One region of the Pseudomonas sp. DSP3-2-3 genome, then DNA from elsewhere that is predicted to be linked to it. Evidence: riboswitches for the same ligand, from Rfam matches in the RefSeq annotation. Region 1 holds a riboswitch; each other region holds the start of a gene.
What was found. A riboswitch is a leader RNA that binds a small molecule or an ion and turns the genes downstream of it on or off. The one in region 1 is predicted to bind cobalamin.
Positions count from the first base shown of each region.

Region 1 (5,455 bases):
CCGGCAACCACTCCAGATTGCCGTGTTTGCCCACATGAATCAGCGCATTAGCGCCATAGACGTTGCGCAACCAGAAGTAGAACGCCAGGTAGCCATGGGGCGGCACCAGGTCCGGGTCGTGATAGACCGCGCTATGGTCCACCTGATAACCCCGGGCTGGCTGGATGCCGATGAAGGTCAGGCCGAAGCGCAACCCGGCTATCATCATCCGCCCGGCGCGGAACATCGGATCAGCGTCCGGCGCACCCCAGCGGGCGTTGACCGCCTCCCGATTGGCCACTGGCATTGCATTGAAGGCGGCAAGGTATTCATCCAGCGCCATGCTTTGCTGGCACGGGCGTAAATCCAGACTGTCCAGATCATTGGTGACCCCGCCAAGCAGTTGCTGGATCAACGCAGTGCCGGACTCAGGCAGGGGCGAAAGTGGATAACCTTCACCCTGCATGGCGCGCAGAATGTTCAGCGCCGCCGCTGGAGTATCGAGGCCTACGCCGTTGCCAATGCGCCCGTCACGGGTCGGGTAATTGGCCAGGATCAAGGCAACGCGTTTGTCGGCGTTGGGCAAGCGCGCCAGCAGAATCCAGCGCCGCGCCAGTTCGGCGACAAAGTCCATCCGTTCCGGTTGAGCGCGGTAGCAGACCACGTCCGACTGGCTGCGCTCACTGTGCCAGGCCAGATCCTTGAAGCTGATCGGCCGACTGATGATTCGTCCATCCAGTTCCGGCAAGGCAATGTGCATCGCCAGATCCCGGGCACCCAGGCCTTGTTCGCTCGCGCGCCAGCCAGGTTCGTTGTCCTGCGCGCAGATCGCCTGAATAACCGGGATATTGCGGCGAAACGGCCTTAGGTGCGGCGCTTCCGGACTGGACTGGGCAAAGCCGGTGGTATTGAGGATCAACTCAGCCTCAACCTCATCCAGCCAGTCTTCCACCAGTGTTATACAGCCCGCTTCTTTAAGACTGGCCACCGCAATCGGCAGCGGATTCAAACCCTGCGCCTGCAAGCGCAGACAAAACTCATCAATAAAGGCGGTATTGGCCGCCTGCAGATGGGAGCGATAAAACAGCAACGCCACAACCGGTTGCCCAGCTTGCCAGTCGGCCTGCCAATCATTGAGTTCAGCACGGGGCTTGTTCGGGTGATAGATCGTCGTGCGCGGCAAGGGCTGTGGTTCGGACCACGAGTAATCGCGCCCCAGCCAGCCGCTCGCCAGACAGCGATAGAGTTCCTGGGCGTTGTGCATGCCGCCCTGACGCAAGAACTGCCAAAGACGCTGGCAGTCCTCGGCGGCGACAGTGCTCAGATCGGTCAGCTCCGGGTCCGCGTTGTCGCAACCCGGCACCAGAATGACCTGCACCCCTCGCCCGGCCAGCTCGATCAGCCGCTCGACGCCGTAGCGCCAGTAGCCGATGCCGCCATGCAAGGAAATGAGGATGACTTTCGCGTGGCGCAGCACTTGGTCGACATAAAGGTCAACCGAGGCGTGATTCTGCACCTGCATCGGATTGGCCAGACGCAGGCTCGGGTAGTCGTCGGGTAACTGCTGCGCAGCTTCGGCGAGCAAGGCCAGGCTTGAGTCGCCGCTACAGAGAATCACCAGCTCGGCGGGGGTTTGGCCCAGGTCGGCGATGCTGTCGTCCGGCACGAAACCACCGGGCTGGGTTCTCAGTAGGTGCATGGGTCAGCCAGCAACCGCAGCACGCAGTTGTGCTTCAAGTACCGCTGCGTCCAGTTTCTGGCCAATCAACACCAGGTTGGTTGCGCGCTCTTCGTCAACGCCCCAGGCGCGGTCGAAATGCTTGTCGAAGCGCGTGCCGACGCCTTGAATCAGCAAGCGCATTGGCTTGCCGGGAATGGCCGCAAACCCCTTGACGCGCAAGACGCCATGTTCGACAACCAGCCGAGTCAGCGCATCGAGCAGCGCACTTTCATCGGCCTGTGGCAGCTTGATCGAAATCGAGTCGAAAGCGTCATGATCATGATCGTCATGATCGTCGCCTTCGTGGTGATCGTGGTGAGTTTTCCGGGCGTCGATATGCAGTTCCGATTCAGCCCCCAGACCCAGCAATACGCTGATTGGCAACCGGCCGCTGCTGGCTTCGATGACCTTGACCGCCGGCGGCAACTCTTCGGACACCTCGGCACGCACGGCAGCCAGACCTGCGGCGTCGATCATGTCGGCTTTGTTGAGGATGACGAGGTCGGCACTGGCCAGTTGGTCGGCAAACAACTCGTGCAGTGGCGATTCGTGGTCCAGATTCGGATCAAGCTTGCGCTGGGCATCGACCTGATCAGGAAATGCCGCGAAGGTGCCAGCCAGCACTGCCGGGCTGTCGACCACGGTAATCACGGCATCCACGGTGCAGGCGTTGCGGATTTCCGGCCATTGGAAGGCTTGTACCAGTGGCTTGGGCAATGCCAGGCCGGAGGTTTCGATGAGGATGTGATCAAGATCGCCACGACGCGCCACCAGTTCGCGCATCACAGGGAAGAATTCTTCCTGGACGGTGCAGCACAAGCAACCGTTGGCCAGCTCGTAAACCCTGCCGTTGGCTTCTTCTTCGGTGCAGCCGATGGTGCATTGCTTGAGGATTTCGCCATCGATGCCCAGCTCGCCGAATTCGTTGACGATTACCGCGATGCGGCGGCCTTCGGCGTTGTCGAGCATATGGCGCAACAGCGTGGTTTTACCCGAGCCCAAAAAGCCGGTAACGATGGTGACGGGAAGTTTGGCCAGTGTTTTCATCAGGTGCCCTTTGGCAAAGCGGCGGGCAAACAGGACGAAAATCCGGTGATCAGCCACAGGACTGGATTCGCCACCGGATCACCCCGCCCGGTTGTAGTGAGAATTTGCAGGGCAAGATGCCCAGGTCGAGGCAGGTCTCCTGGCTTGCGGTTACGGGTGAACTTCCACCTGCAATTCATGGCGCCTTCCCGCTTGTCGCAGTGGCTGTGCAATGAACCTGACCGCTTACAGTTGCGGGGGCAGCCGCGGCATTGACCGCGTTCCCATCTTAGCTGTGCGCTTTCCGGCTGCAGGGCAGCGGGTGCAGGGCACAGAACCTCGAACCGGCAAGGCTACGCAGTGACCATCGACAGGTCAATCACCAGCCAGCGCCCGACGCGAACTGATTGACGTTCAGCGCCAGCCCATGCTCTCCTGTACGCCTTGTTCGGGTGCCCTTCACAGGGTGAAACGGGAAACCGGTGCGTTCAGGCCTCATGGCTTGTGCAAGTCCGGCGCTGCCCCCGCAACGGTAAGCGAGTGAAGAGTCAGATCCACTGTGGCCGGCAACGGCATGGGAAGGCGGCTTTTTCAGGTTGAGCAATCAGCCCCTCGCAAGCCCGGAGACCGGCCCGACATGAAACTTCTGACAAACCCGCGGTGGGCGGGCGCTGTTGATCTCTGCTGACGCCTGTCAGCGGAGTTCCCGTGCGTTCCCCTCACCTTGCCGACATCCAAGAGGGAAGCGCCATGTCGATCAGTACAACCAGTCATTCCGCCAGTACGACCACTGCCACCCAGACTCAACGCCTGACCGCCGCGCTCAGCGCTGCCATTCTCGGCGCGTGCCTGGTGTACTTTGCCGGTTTCTCGCACATCGACGCCGTGCACAATGCCGCGCATGACACCCGCCACAGCTCTGCCTTTCCTTGCCATTGAGACTGATGCCATGTTCAAGCGAATTGCTCAAACGGCGGGTTTCACCGGCCTGATTGCCGCGCTGTTTCTGACCCTGCTGCAAAGCTTCTGGGTCGTGCCGCTGATTCTGCAAGCCGAAACCTACGAGAACGCTCCGACCGAACAGGTTCACGAGCACGCCGAAAACGCCCCGACCGGTCATGTGCACAACGAAGAAGCCTGGTCTCCGCAGGATGGCTGGCAGCGCATTCTGTCCACTACCGGTGGCAATCTGGTAGTCGCGGTAGGCTTCGCGCTGATGCTGGCCGGCCTTTATACCTTGCGTGCTCCGGGCAAAACCTCCCAAGGCGTACTGTGGGGATTGGCCGGTTTTGCGGTGTTCACCCTCGCGCCGACCCTTGGCCTGCCGCCAGAACTGCCGGGCACTGCTGCAGCGGACCTGACCCAACGGCAAATCTGGTGGATCGGCACCGCAGCGTCCACCGCCGTCGCGCTCGCCTTGATCGTGTTTGGCAAGAACTGGCTGCTTAAAGTGTTGGGCGTGGCGATTCTGGTCGTGCCGCATATCATCGGCGCGCCACAACCGCCCGTGCATGAAAGCCTGGCGCCTGAGGCACTTGAGTCGCAATTCAAGATCGCCTCGCTGCTGACCAACGCGCTGTTCTGGATTGCCATGGGCGTGATCAGCGCCTGGCTGTTCCGCCGTAACAACACCGACCTTGATCAAGCCTGATCAATTGCGGCCGACGCTGGTGGCCGGGCTCGGCTGCCAACGCGGATGTTCCGCTGGCGTAATGCTTGAGTTAATCGAACACAGCCTTCGCGGTCATGACCTTGAGTTGCAAGACCTCAGCGCCCTCGCCTCCATCGACCTGAAAAGCGACGAGCCTGGGTTGCTGGAGCTGGCTCTGCGGCTTCGCTTACCGCTGACAGTCTTCAGCGCACAACAACTCAACGCCTATGAAGCGCAATTGACGCATCGTTCGTTGACCACCTTCGAGCACACCGGCTGTTATGGGGTTGCGGAGAGCGCAGCATTAGCGTTGGCCAACCGATCAGGTCCTGCACGCTTGCTTATCCCACGGGTCAATAATCGGCAGGCAACATTTGCCTTGGCCAGCACCCTGCTCGATAGCCGATAATCCCGCCTCTCACGCCGCTTTCACTCAAGAATCTGGAGTTTCCATGACCGTTTTTTTCATCGGCGCAGGCCCTGGCGATCCGGAGTTGATCACGGTCAAGGGGCAACGTCTGATCCGTAGTTGTCCGGTGATCATCTATGCGGGATCGCTGGTGCCAACGGCGGTGCTGGACGGTCATAACGCCGTGCAGATCAGCAATAGTGCCGAATTGCATCTCGAACAGATCATCGCCTTGATGAAATCCGCTCATGAACAGGGCCAGGATGTCGCTCGCGTGCATTCAGGCGACCCAAGCCTGTATGGCGCCATTGGCGAGCAGATCCGTCATTTACGCGAATCGAACATTCCGTTCGAGATCATTCCCGGCGTTACCGCCACCGCTGCGTGCGCCGCCCTGCTAGGCGCTGAGCTGACGCTGCCGGACATCTCGCAGAGCGTGATTCTCACCCGTTTCGCCGACAAGACCACGATGCCGCCCGGCGAAGAGCTGGCGAGCCTGGCGCAGCATCGCGCCACCATGGCGATTCACTTGGGGGTCAACAATCTGCACAAGATCGTTGCCGAACTGCTGCCCCATTACGGCAGTGACTGCCCGATTGCCGTGGTGCATCGCGCCAGCTGGCCGGATCAGGACTGGGCCCTGGGCACGCTGGCGGACATCGAGGACAAG
Region 1 is NZ_JAFCXH010000001.1:165,999-171,453, forward strand. It holds gene cobN (cobaltochelatase subunit CobN) at 1-1,678, opposite strand, end outside; gene cobW (cobalamin biosynthesis protein CobW) at 1,682-2,746, opposite strand; cobalamin riboswitch at 2,859-3,082, opposite strand; cobalamin riboswitch at 3,159-3,375, shown strand; gene ACP7E4_RS00755 (CbtB domain-containing protein) at 3,476-3,664, shown strand; gene ACP7E4_RS00760 (CbtA family protein) at 3,675-4,376, shown strand; gene ACP7E4_RS00765 (cobalamin biosynthesis protein) at 4,366-4,785, shown strand; gene cobM (precorrin-4 C(11)-methyltransferase) at 4,829-5,455, shown strand, end outside.

Region 2 (5,455 bases), on a different contig from region 1:
CAAATATCGCGCCGCAGACGACTGCAATGACCACGACTACGCTCAAGCGCCGCAAGTAATCACTACCGTGTTATGCAAAAACAGGCTATAAGCCTGTTTTGCGCATTTAGCGCCCTCGGCAAGCAGCCGCATCCAGCTCAGGTTGTTGTATCCATGTCGATTACGATACGCCTTGCGGTCATTACTCTTGCTGCCTTGCTCGGCGCTTGCGCCAGCGCGCCGCCGCCACCCTCCAAGCCCCGGATTGTTCAGCGTCCGGTGCTGATTGCTCCTCCTGAAAGTTTTTCCCCGGCTATCGAAGACGTGATGTTTCGCGCGCTCGGGCTGGTCGGCACGCCCTATCATTGGGGTGGCAACACGCCTGATTCCGGTTTTGATTGCAGCGGTTTGATCGGCTACGTCTATCGTGACGCGGCGGGCATTGCTCTGCCTCGGTCGACCCGCGACATGATCGGCATGCGCGCGCCGAATGTGGGTCGTGAACAGCTGCAGACTGGCGACCTGGTGTTCTTCGCCACCGGCGGTGGCTCGCAGGTCAGCCATGCGGGGATTTACGTCGGGGAAGGGCGTTTCGTGCATGCGCCAGCTACCGGCGGCACGGTCAAGCTGGACAGTCTGGACAAGCCGTATTGGCAGCGCGCTTACCTGAATGCCAAGCGCGTGATTCAGCCATCGAGTCTGGCGCGTAATCCGTAGGACACGAACCGAACCTGTGGGAGATTCTATGTTTGGGGGCAACCCACAGATGCCGAAGATGTGGTGTCTACACCGACGCCTTCCCGGATAGATCCGGTCCCACGAGATGACCGCGTTTCACTTGTGGGAGCGAGCTTGCTCGCGAAGACATTTGCCCGTTCAACATCTTTGCAAGCTTCCCGGACGCATTCGCAAGCAAGCTTGCTCCCACAAGTTTTGTACAGGCCGTTAACTTATTGTGCCTTCGCCGCAGTCACCCGCCAGATCTTGTTCCCCACGTCATCCGCCACCAGTAACCCACCCTGATGATCATTGACCACGCCGACCGGGCGACCCTGGGCTTTTTCGTCGGCATTCAGGAAACCGGTCAGCAGGTCAATCGGCGCGCCGCTTGGCTTGCCGCCGCTGAACGGCACGAACAGGACTTTGTAGCCGCTGTGTGGTTTGCGGTTCCAGGAGCCGTGCTGGCCGATGAACACGCCTTCATTGAACGGCGCCGGCAACGTCTTGCCATCGGCGAACACCAGGCCAAGTGACGCGGTATGCGGGCCGACCGCGTAATCAGGTGCGATGGCCTTGGCCACCAGCTCCGGATTCTGCGGAGTTACGCGCACGTCCACATGCTGGCCGTAATAGCTGAACGGCCAGCCATAGAACGCCCCGTCTTGCACCGAAGTGATGTAGTCCGGCACCAGATCGCTGCCGATTTCGTCACGCTCGTTGACCGCCGTCCAGAGTTTGCCGGTGGTGGGCTCCCAATCCATGCCGTTGGGGTTGCGCAGGCCTGAAGCAAAGATCCGATGCGAACCGCTGGCGGGGTCAACTTCCCAGATTGCCGCGCGACCTTCTTCAGCTGCCAGCCCGTTTTCCGCGACGTTGCTGTTGGAACCGACCGTCACATACAGCTTGCTGCCGTCCTTGCTGGCGATGACGTTTTTGGTCCAGTGGTGATTCAGCGTGCCGCCCGGAAGATCGACGACTTTGGTCGGCTGCGCGCTGATCGAGGTCTGGCCGTCCTGATACGGGAAACTGATCAGGCGGTCGGTGTCGGCGACATACAGCTTGTTGCCCACCAAGGTCATACCGAACGGCGAATTGAGGTTTTCCAGGAACACCGTGCGGGTTTCGGCAATGCCGTCGTGATCCTTGTCGCGCAGCAAGGTAATCCGATTGGGGCTGGGAACACCGGCCCCGGCGCGGCCCATGACTTTGCCCATGACCCAGCCGCGAATGCCTTTATTGTCATCAGGCTTTGGCGGCGAGTTGGTTTCCGCCACCAGCACGTCACCATTGGGCAGCACGTAAAGCCAGCGCGGGTGGTCCAGATGTTCGGCGAAAGCGGCGACCTGCGTGCCCTTGGCCGCGACGGGTTTGGCGTCTTTTTCCCAGCCCACCGCTGGCGCTATGTTGACGGTCGGAATCATCGTCTTGTTCGGTTCCGGCAACTTTGGTGACGGCCCGGTGCCGTCGGTGACTTGCAGGGTCGAAGATTCGCCGCAGGCCGCAAGGCCTCCGGCAACCAGTAGCAAAACCGCGAACTGTGGTCTGAGCTTGAACATGATCGATCTCCATAACGGGCAGTGTTCCAGTAAGAGATAGAGACGCCTGTGCTTTCGAGGTTCAACCTGTTGCTGAGTTGATTGACGCTCAATCCCCAACCCTCTAACCTGCGCCTTTTGTTTCAGGTGCTCAGGTCTACAGCGTTTAAAACTGCTGCGCTCGACAATACTGCGTTGGAAACAGACTCGAAATGCTCATTGAGGGAACCTCAACTCCGCTTTCTCGCCTGTTTCCGCCTTGTCTTGTCGTCGCTCGCTACGTTTTAAATCGCTGCAGCAAATGTTTGAGTGAAACAGGGAAACCGGTAAGGACGCTCATGGCGACCAATTCCGGTGCTGCCCCCGCAACGGTAGATGAGTCAACGCTGTGCCTGATGCCACTGGGTCTGCAAGGATTTGGGAAGGCGCACAGTAGGGGATTTCCCGCTCATGAGCCCGGAGACCGGCCTGATCCATTCAACAGCATCACGGCGGGCGATGCTCTGGGCATGACGAAAGTCGTGCTGCCAGTCATTTGCTATTGCCTGCCGTCTGCTTTCGCGTGCCCTCAAGCGGAGAGCTGAGATGAACGAATCCCCCGAACGTGACGAACGCCATCTGGCGCGCATGTTGCGCAAAAAAGCCGTGATGGACGAGCGCATCGCCAGTGCACCCAATGAATGCGGGCTGTTGCTGGTCCTGACCGGTAACGGTAAAGGCAAAAGCAGTTCTGCATTCGGCATGTTGGCCCGGGCCATGGGCCACGGCATGCAGTGCGGTGTCGTGCAGTTCATCAAGGGCAGCAACAGCACCGGCGAAGAGTTCTTCTTCCGACGTTTCCCAGAGCAGGTTCGCTATCACGTGATGGGCGAGGGCTACACCTGGGAAACCCAGGACCGCCAGCGTGATATCGCCGCCGCCGAAGCAGCGTGGGAAGTTTCCCTGGAAATGCTCCGTGATCCGGCCATCGGCATGGTGATCCTCGACGAACTGAACATCGCCCTCAAGCACGGTTATCTGGACATCGAGCGAGTGCTCAGCGACCTGCAAGCCCGGCCGCCGATGCAGCATGTGATTGTCACCGGCCGTGGCGCGAAACCGGAAATGATTGACATGGCCGACACCGTGTCGGAAATCACCGTGGTCAAACACGCATTCCAGTCCGGCATTCGAGCGCAAAAAGGCATCGAGTTGTGAGTGAACCGCGTCATTGTCCGGCGGTTCTGATCGCCGCACCGGCCTCCGGCCAAGGCAAAACCACCGTCACCGCCGCGCTGGCCCGTTTGCATCGCAATCAGGGTCGCAAGGTTCGCGTATTCAAATGCGGCCCGGATTTTCTCGACCCGATGATTCTTGAGCGCGCCAGCGGTGCGCCGGTTTATCAGCTCGATTTGTGGATGGTCGGCGCTGATGAAAGCCGCCGCCTGTTGTGGCAAGCGGCAGGTGAAGCCGACCTGATCCTGATCGAAGGCGTGATGGGCCTGTTCGATGGCACGCCGTCCAGCGCGGACCTGGCGCGTTATTTCGGCGTGCCGGTCCTCGGCGTGATCGACGGCACGGCCATGGCCCAGACCTTCGGCGCGCTGGCGCTGGGCCTGGCGCGTTATCAGCCGGACCTGCCGTTCGCCGGCGTTTTGGCCAACCGGGTCGGCACCGTGCGGCATGCGCAACTGCTCGAAGGCAGCCTCACCGAAGGTTTGCGCTGGTACGGCGCGTTGTCCCGGGAAACCGGCATCGAATTGCCAAGCCGGCATTTGGGGCTGGTGCAGGCCAGCGAGTTGAACGATCTTGATCTGCGTCTGGATGCCGCCGCCGCAGCACTGGCCAGCACCTGCGAAGTTGAACTGCCGCCTGCGGTGACCTTCGCTGCGCCGGACCTGGTACCCGCCGAGCCTTTACTGCAAGGCGTAACGATTGCCGTCGCCCATGACGAAGCGTTTGCGTTCACCTACGGCGCGAGCCTGGATCTGCTGCGTGCCATGGGTGCCGAACTGGTGTTCTTCTCGCCGATCCGCGATTCGGTGCTGCCGCCTGCCGACAGCCTGTATCTGCCCGGTGGTTATCCGGAACTGCACCACGTGGCGCTAAGCCAGAACACGTCGATGCTGAACGCGATTCGCCAGCATCATCAGGCGGGCAAGCCTTTGCTGGCCGAGTGTGGCGGCATGTTGTACCTGCTCGACGCCTTGACCGATGTCGACGGTCAGCGCGCCGAGTTGGTGGGTTTGCTCGCCGGTGAAGCGGTCATGCAAAAGCGTCTGGCGGCATTGGCGCTGCAAACAGTTGCGTTGCCGGAAGGCGAACTGCGCGGCCACACGTATCACCATTCGCTGACCAGCACCGAATTGCAGCCCATCGCCCGTGGCATCAGCCCCAACGGCGGGCGCGGCGCGGAGGCGGTCTATCGCGACGGGCGCATGACGGCGTCCTACGTCCACTTCTATTTCCCTTCCAATCCTCAAGCGGTTGCGGCGCTTTTCAAGCCATGAATGACCAAGCGTTCAGCACTGACGAACGAGCCGCAGTGTATCGAGCCATTGCCGAACGCCGCGACATGCGGCATTTCAGCGGCGGCACGGTTGCGCCGGAACTGCTGGCGCGGTTGCTCGGTGCGGCGCATCAGGCGCCCAGCGTCGGTTTGATGCAGCCGTGGCGGTTTATTCGCGTCACCGACCGGGCCTTGCGTTCGCAGATCAAGGCGCAGGTCGAGCAGGAACGGCTGCGCACCGCCGAAGCGATGGGTGAGCGCGCTGACGATTTCATGAAGCTCAAGGTCGAGGGCATCGACGATTGCGCGGAAGTGCTGGTCGCCGCGCTGATGGATGACCGCGAGAAACACATTTTTGGCCGCCGCACGCTGCCGGAAATGGACCTGGCCTCGTTGTCCTGCGCCATTCAGAACCTGTGGCTGGCGGCACGTGCCGAAGGGCTGGGCATGGGCTGGGTGTCGTTGTTCGAACCCCAGGCGCTGGCTGATCTGCTCAACATGCCGGCCGGTGCCAAGCCGCTGGCGGTCTTGTGTCTGGGACCGGTGAGCGAATTTTACCCGGCACCGATGCTGGTCATGGAAGGCTGGACGCAAGAACGTCCGCTCAGTGAAATGCTCTACGAGAATCAATGGGGAGTCAGTCAATGAGTGTGGCGCTGTTGAGCGTCGCCGGTGTGGCGCTGGATGCGTTGCTGGGCGAGCCGAAGCGGTCGCATCCGCTGGTGGCCTTTGG
Region 2 is NZ_JAFCXH010000002.1:150,647-156,101, forward strand. It holds gene ACP7E4_RS03510 (C40 family peptidase) at 1-59, shown strand, start outside; gene ACP7E4_RS03515 (C40 family peptidase) at 154-696, shown strand; gene ACP7E4_RS03520 (PQQ-dependent sugar dehydrogenase) at 930-2,255, opposite strand; cobalamin riboswitch at 2,497-2,720, shown strand; gene cobO (cob(I)yrinic acid a,c-diamide adenosyltransferase) at 2,820-3,431, shown strand; gene ACP7E4_RS03530 (cobyrinate a,c-diamide synthase) at 3,428-4,723, shown strand; gene bluB (5,6-dimethylbenzimidazole synthase) at 4,720-5,370, shown strand; gene cbiB (adenosylcobinamide-phosphate synthase CbiB) at 5,367-5,455, shown strand, end outside.
Region 2: another riboswitch for cobalamin. It lies ahead of cobO (cob(I)yrinic acid a,c-diamide adenosyltransferase); the one in region 1 lies ahead of ACP7E4_RS00755 (CbtB domain-containing protein).

Region 3 (5,455 bases), on a different contig from region 1:
CTGACTACCACGTGTTTTAGCTCGGCACGCCAGAGCCATCGTCGCCCGCGATGTCCGGATCATCCGGCTCCACCTCATTGTCCTCGGCGTTGCGCACATCATCGTCCGGGCGCGCCTCGTCGTCGGATTCCATCGGATTGGGGTTCGGCCCCGGGGATTGCGCAGCTTGGGTGTCGACAGGTCGTATGCTCATGATGCCCTCACAGAATCAGATCAATGGGGAGTGACATGATTTGGAAGCGGCAGCGTGGCGGGAGTTCGGATTATTGGATGACTGGTGTGTAACCTGTGGGAGCGTTCGGAGGTTACGACGGCCGCGAAGCGGTGTGCCAGGCGAACGTCTGTCGATCCCGCCGCCCTCTTCCCGGATGAATTCGCACACAGCCTGCACAGGCCGGCATTCGCCTCAGCCGCGCAACTTGCCCAACCACTCCAGCGAAGTGCGCCACAGGCAAATCCCCAGGAAGTAGGCGGACATTGCGGACCAGACGATCATGACTGTCGGGCTTTGCGCCGGGTGGTCGATTACCAGCAAGGCGCTGCACACCAGCCAGATCGTGGTGACGGTGATGTTCAGCGGCATCAGGCGGCGGACGCGAAATGGGTGGAGGAATTTCATGCGCGTCAGGGTCAGCAAGGCCAGGCCGAAGACGGTCAGCAACGTCACCCAGGAGGCTGGCGAGATGATGTAGACGCACAGCGCAACCACGTTCCAGGCGGCGGGAAAGCCCTGAAAATAATTATCCTTGCTCTTCATTTCCAGGTTGCAGAAGCAAAACAGCGAGGACACCAGAATCACCGCAGTGCTGAGCAACATGGTGTGATCCGGCAAATCGATGTAGCGATAGATGAACAGCGCCGGAATGAACACGTAGGTCAGGTAATCAATGACCAGATCGAGCACTGAACCATCAAAGCCCGGCAACACTGACTGAACATTGAATTTGCGCGCCAGGGAGCCATCGACTCCATCTACCACCAGCGCCAGCCCCAGCCAAAGCAGGCACGCCTTGGGCTGGTCTTCGAACAGCGCGATGGTTGCCATGAAGGCAATGACCACACCGGTGGCGGTAAAAGCATGTGCACCCCAGGCTTTGAGCCAGGCCGTGCGTTGAGTCGATATCACAGGGGGAAATCTCCAGAAATAATACGTGCCGGGCATCATCATCGCCGATTTGTCACCGGAGCACTCAGCCAGCGTGCATGTATCGACCGGCCGCCGGCCGATTAGGTTCACCAACGGGTGATCTGCGAGCAATCTCCAGGCCAGCGAATCGACCGCCGGGAAAACTTCCCCGTCGCGGTTGATATCCATTACCATGCCGCCCGTCGGTTCCCAAACGGGATTAATAGGGAATCCGTGATGGCCTCAGGTCATCAACCGGAACTGCCCCCGCAACTGTAGACGCTGAGCCGCTCCATCGATGCCACTGGATAAATCCGGGAAGGCCGGAGCATGGCGATGACGCGTCAGTCAGGAGACCTGCCGACATCAGGGTCGTACGAGCGTGCGCCCTGGCAATTGACCCACCGGCGGGGTGTCCCGGGAGGACATCCGTCAGAATCGGTTCATCGCCGTTGCTGCCAGACCCTGCTCGACCGGCCACGCCGCAGTCGGCAGCGGTGGCTGATGTGTTTCCTGCCCTTACACCGCCGTCCGGACATTCCGTTCGAATGGAGATAGCCTTTTATGCCTTTGCCTCGCCTTGCCGTACTGTTTGCCAGCCTTGGATGTTCTGCACTGGCACTGGCCGCCGGCCCGACGCACTACCCGCTGACCGTCGAAAACTGCGGCATGCCGCTGACCTTCAAACAGGCACCCGGCAAAACAGTCACCATCGGCCAGGCCGGCACTGAAATCCTCTATTCACTCGGACTGGCCGACAAAGTGGTCGGCACTTCGCTGTGGTTCAACGATGTGCTGCCCCAGTTCAAGGCCCAGAACGACCGGATTCCGCGTCTGGCCGATAACGAACCGAGCTTCGAATCGGTCATCGGCAAACGACCTGACCTGGTGCCGGTGCAGTTTGAGTGGATGGTCGGCCCGCAAGGCGCGGTCGGCACACGTGAGCAGTTCAGCGAACTGAATATCCCGACCTACATCATGCCGTCGGACTGCGAAGGCAAAGACAACCTGGTCGGCGCCGATGGCACGCGTCTCAAGCCGTTCTCAGTGGAAACCGTATTCAAGACCGTGACGCAACTGGCGCAGATCTTCGACGTGCAGGACCGTGGCGATGAATTGAGCGCCCAGCTGCGTGCCGGTCTGACCAAGGCTCAGGCCAGCGTCAAGGCCAAGCACTTGACCGATGCTTCGGCGCTGTTCTGGTTTTCCAGCGCCGACCTGCACATCGACCCTTATGTTGCAGGGCGCAAAGGCGTTCCGGATTTCATGATGAACACCCTCGGCCTGCGCAACGTGATTGAGTCCGATGAAGAATGGCCAACCGTCGGCTGGGAAACCATCGCCAAGGCCAACCCGACAGTGCTGGTCATTGCGCGCATGGATCGCCGCCGCTTCCCCGCTGACGACTTCCAGAAAAAGCTGGAATTCCTCAAGTCCGATCCGGTGACGAAAAACATGGATGCCGTGAAGCACAACCGCATCGTGATCCTCGACGCCGACGCCATGCAGGCCTCGGTGCGCATGTTCGACGGCATCAACGAGCTGGCCGGCGCCATCGATCAGGTTGATCCGGGAAAATGAGAGCAGTAACCGGCGGTCAGGTTCTGCGCAGGGTTTGTCTGCATGCAGCGTGGGTGATCCCGGTGTTGTTGGCCGCGATACTGGCCGGCATCGCCATTGGTGAGACGCCGATCAGCCTGTCGCTGGTGTTTCAGGTGCTGGCCAACAAGGTGTGGGGCGCCGGTTTTGTCCTGGATCCTATCGATGAAGGTATCGTCTGGAACTACCGCCTGACCCGCGCGCTGGTGGCCGCCGCATGCGGCGCCGGGCTGGCGATTTCCGGGGTGGTGTTGCAATCACTGCTGCGCAATCCGCTGGCCGATCCGTACCTGCTGGGGATTTCTGCCGGAGCTTCGACCGGCGCGGTACTGGTGTCGATCATCGGCCTCGGCGCCGGCGCCATCTCGCTGTCGATGGGCGCCTTCGCGGGCGCGATTGCAGCGTTTGCCCTGGTCGCCTTGCTGGCGCGCAGCACCGGGGCGGTCAGTGGCAGCGGGCAAATCATTCTGGCAGGCATCGCCGGTTCGCAGCTGTTCAACGCCCTGACTTCGTTCCTGATTACCAAGTCGGCCAGCTCCGAACAGGCGCGAGGCATCATGTTCTGGTTATTGGGCAACCTCAGCGGGGTGCGCTGGCAGTCGGTGACATTGGCTGTGCCGGTGGTGTTGATCGGACTGGCGATTTGCCTGTGGCATCGCCGCGCGCTGGATGCGTTCATGTTCGGCAGCGATTCGGCCGCCGCGCTTGGCATCCCGGTGCGACGTGTTCAAGTGGTGCTGATCGCCACGGTTGCACTGGTCACGGCGGTGATGGTGTCACTGGTGGGTTCGATCGGCTTCGTCGGTCTGGTGGTCCCGCACGCTGCGCGCCTGTTGGTCGGCGTGCGCCACGGGCGGCTGATCCCGCTCAGCGCATTGAGTGGCGCCCTGTTCCTGATCGCCGCCGACGTGCTGTCGCGCACCGTCATCAAGGGCCAGGTGCTGCCGGTCGGCGTGATCACCGCGCTGATCGGCGCACCGGTATTCGCCGTAATCCTGATCAAAGCCAAGGGTGGCCGATGAATAGCCTGCAAATGCCTGCGCTTCAGACGACTGTGATGGCTTGCTCTGACCTGAGCTGGTCAGTCAAAGGCCACCTGATCGTCAAAGGCGTCAGCCTGGATCTGCAACGCGGGGAAACCCTGGGCTTGATCGGTCCGAACGGCTCCGGCAAATCCAGCCTGCTCAAATTGCTGTCTGGAATCCGGCCACCCGACAGCGGGCGGATTCAGCTCGACGGTGAGGCGCTGACCGACATGACGCGCCGGGATATCGCACAGATGATTGCCGTGGTCGAGCAACAGGCCGAGACCTCGGACGCCATCAGTGTGCTGGACGCCGTGGAACTGGGGCGCACGCCCTGGCTTTCGGCGCTGACGCCATGGTCCGCGGCCGACGATGAAATCGTTCAGCAAGCGCTGGTCGATGTGGACATGGCCGACAAGCGCAAGCGTGCCTGGCACAGCCTGTCCGGCGGCGAACGCCAGCGCGTGCACATCGCTCGCGCTCTGGCCCAACGCCCGCAAATCCTGCTGCTGGACGAACCCACCAACCACCTGGACATCCAGCATCAGCTGAGCATTCTGGGTCTGGTCAGATCGCTGCCGGTGACCACGCTGATTGCGCTGCACGACCTCAATCAGGCCCTGGCCTGTGATCGGCTGGCGGTGATGGACAAAGGCGAGCTGATCGCCATCGGCGATCCGGCGCAGGTGCTGACGTGCGAGCGGCTGCGCACCACCTTTGGCGTTGAAGCCCACTACCTGACCGATCCCCACGACGGTGCGCGGATTTTGCGCTTTCGCTCATAAAACACGCAGCCGCAAAACACATAGATCACGTGGGAGCGGACTTGTCCCCGAAGGCGTCGGTACGGCCAGCGACCCGTCTGGATTTTCGTGGCGTCAGTTCTATCGCATCGAGGACAAGTCCTCTCCCACCGGTTTCAGCAAACACACCTAAGATCGCTCTACAGGAATCAGGTTTTCAGCCCGCACTCCATATGCGTCGTCTGCCAAACCGGATCGGTCTCGACATCAACGACATGAAAGCCCTGGCGCTGCCAGAAGCCGACCGCTCCCGGCAAGAACGGATGGGTGTGCAGATACAGCACCTCAACGCCCTGCCGCCGCGCATGTTCCTTCAGTTCCAGAAAGATCCGGGTCGCCAGCCCTGAGCGGCGAAATTCGGGGATGACGAACAGCCGGACAATTTCCACCACGCGCTTGTGGCCGTAGTCCAGCTGGGTGAATCGCCCGTCGTAAGGCAGGTAACCGATGGCCGCGACGATTTCCCCTTCGCGCCGGGCGATCAGGAACTTGCCGCCGCCGTCGTCGATATAGACCCGGGCAAAACTCGCCAGATCCGCCGGCATGCCAGCAGCGGCAAGCTTCGGGAAGATTTCCGCGCGGGCGCGCAACACGAACTCCAGCACAGCGGCGACGTCTTGCTGTGCGGCAGGAACAATTTCCATCGATGACCCATCTCCATAAACCGGCGGCCATCCTACGCACAATCACAACGCCCGCGAAAGTCGCGGGCGCTATGTGTTCACTGATGGCTCTCGAAGGCTACATCAGGAAGTACAACAGCACGATGTTGGCGACCAGCATCGGCAGCGCCGTGGGGATCTGCGCCTTGATGACGGCGTATTTGTCCGGCAACTCCAGCAACGCCGCCGGGACTATGTTGTAGTTGGCCGCCATGGGTGTCATCAGCGTGCCGCAATAGC
Region 3 is NZ_JAFCXH010000009.1:157,085-162,539, reverse strand. It holds gene ACP7E4_RS13050 (DUF72 domain-containing protein) at 1-11, opposite strand, end outside; gene ACP7E4_RS13045 (hypothetical protein) at 17-193, opposite strand; gene pcsA (phosphatidylcholine synthase) at 407-1,126, opposite strand; cobalamin riboswitch at 1,314-1,505, shown strand; gene ACP7E4_RS13035 (ABC transporter substrate-binding protein) at 1,691-2,707, shown strand; gene ACP7E4_RS13030 (FecCD family ABC transporter permease) at 2,704-3,747, shown strand; gene ACP7E4_RS13025 (ABC transporter ATP-binding protein) at 3,744-4,535, shown strand; gene ACP7E4_RS13020 (GNAT family N-acetyltransferase) at 4,703-5,197, opposite strand; gene ACP7E4_RS13015 (DUF979 domain-containing protein) at 5,295-5,455, opposite strand, start outside.
Region 3: another riboswitch for cobalamin. It lies ahead of ACP7E4_RS13035 (ABC transporter substrate-binding protein); the one in region 1 lies ahead of ACP7E4_RS00755 (CbtB domain-containing protein).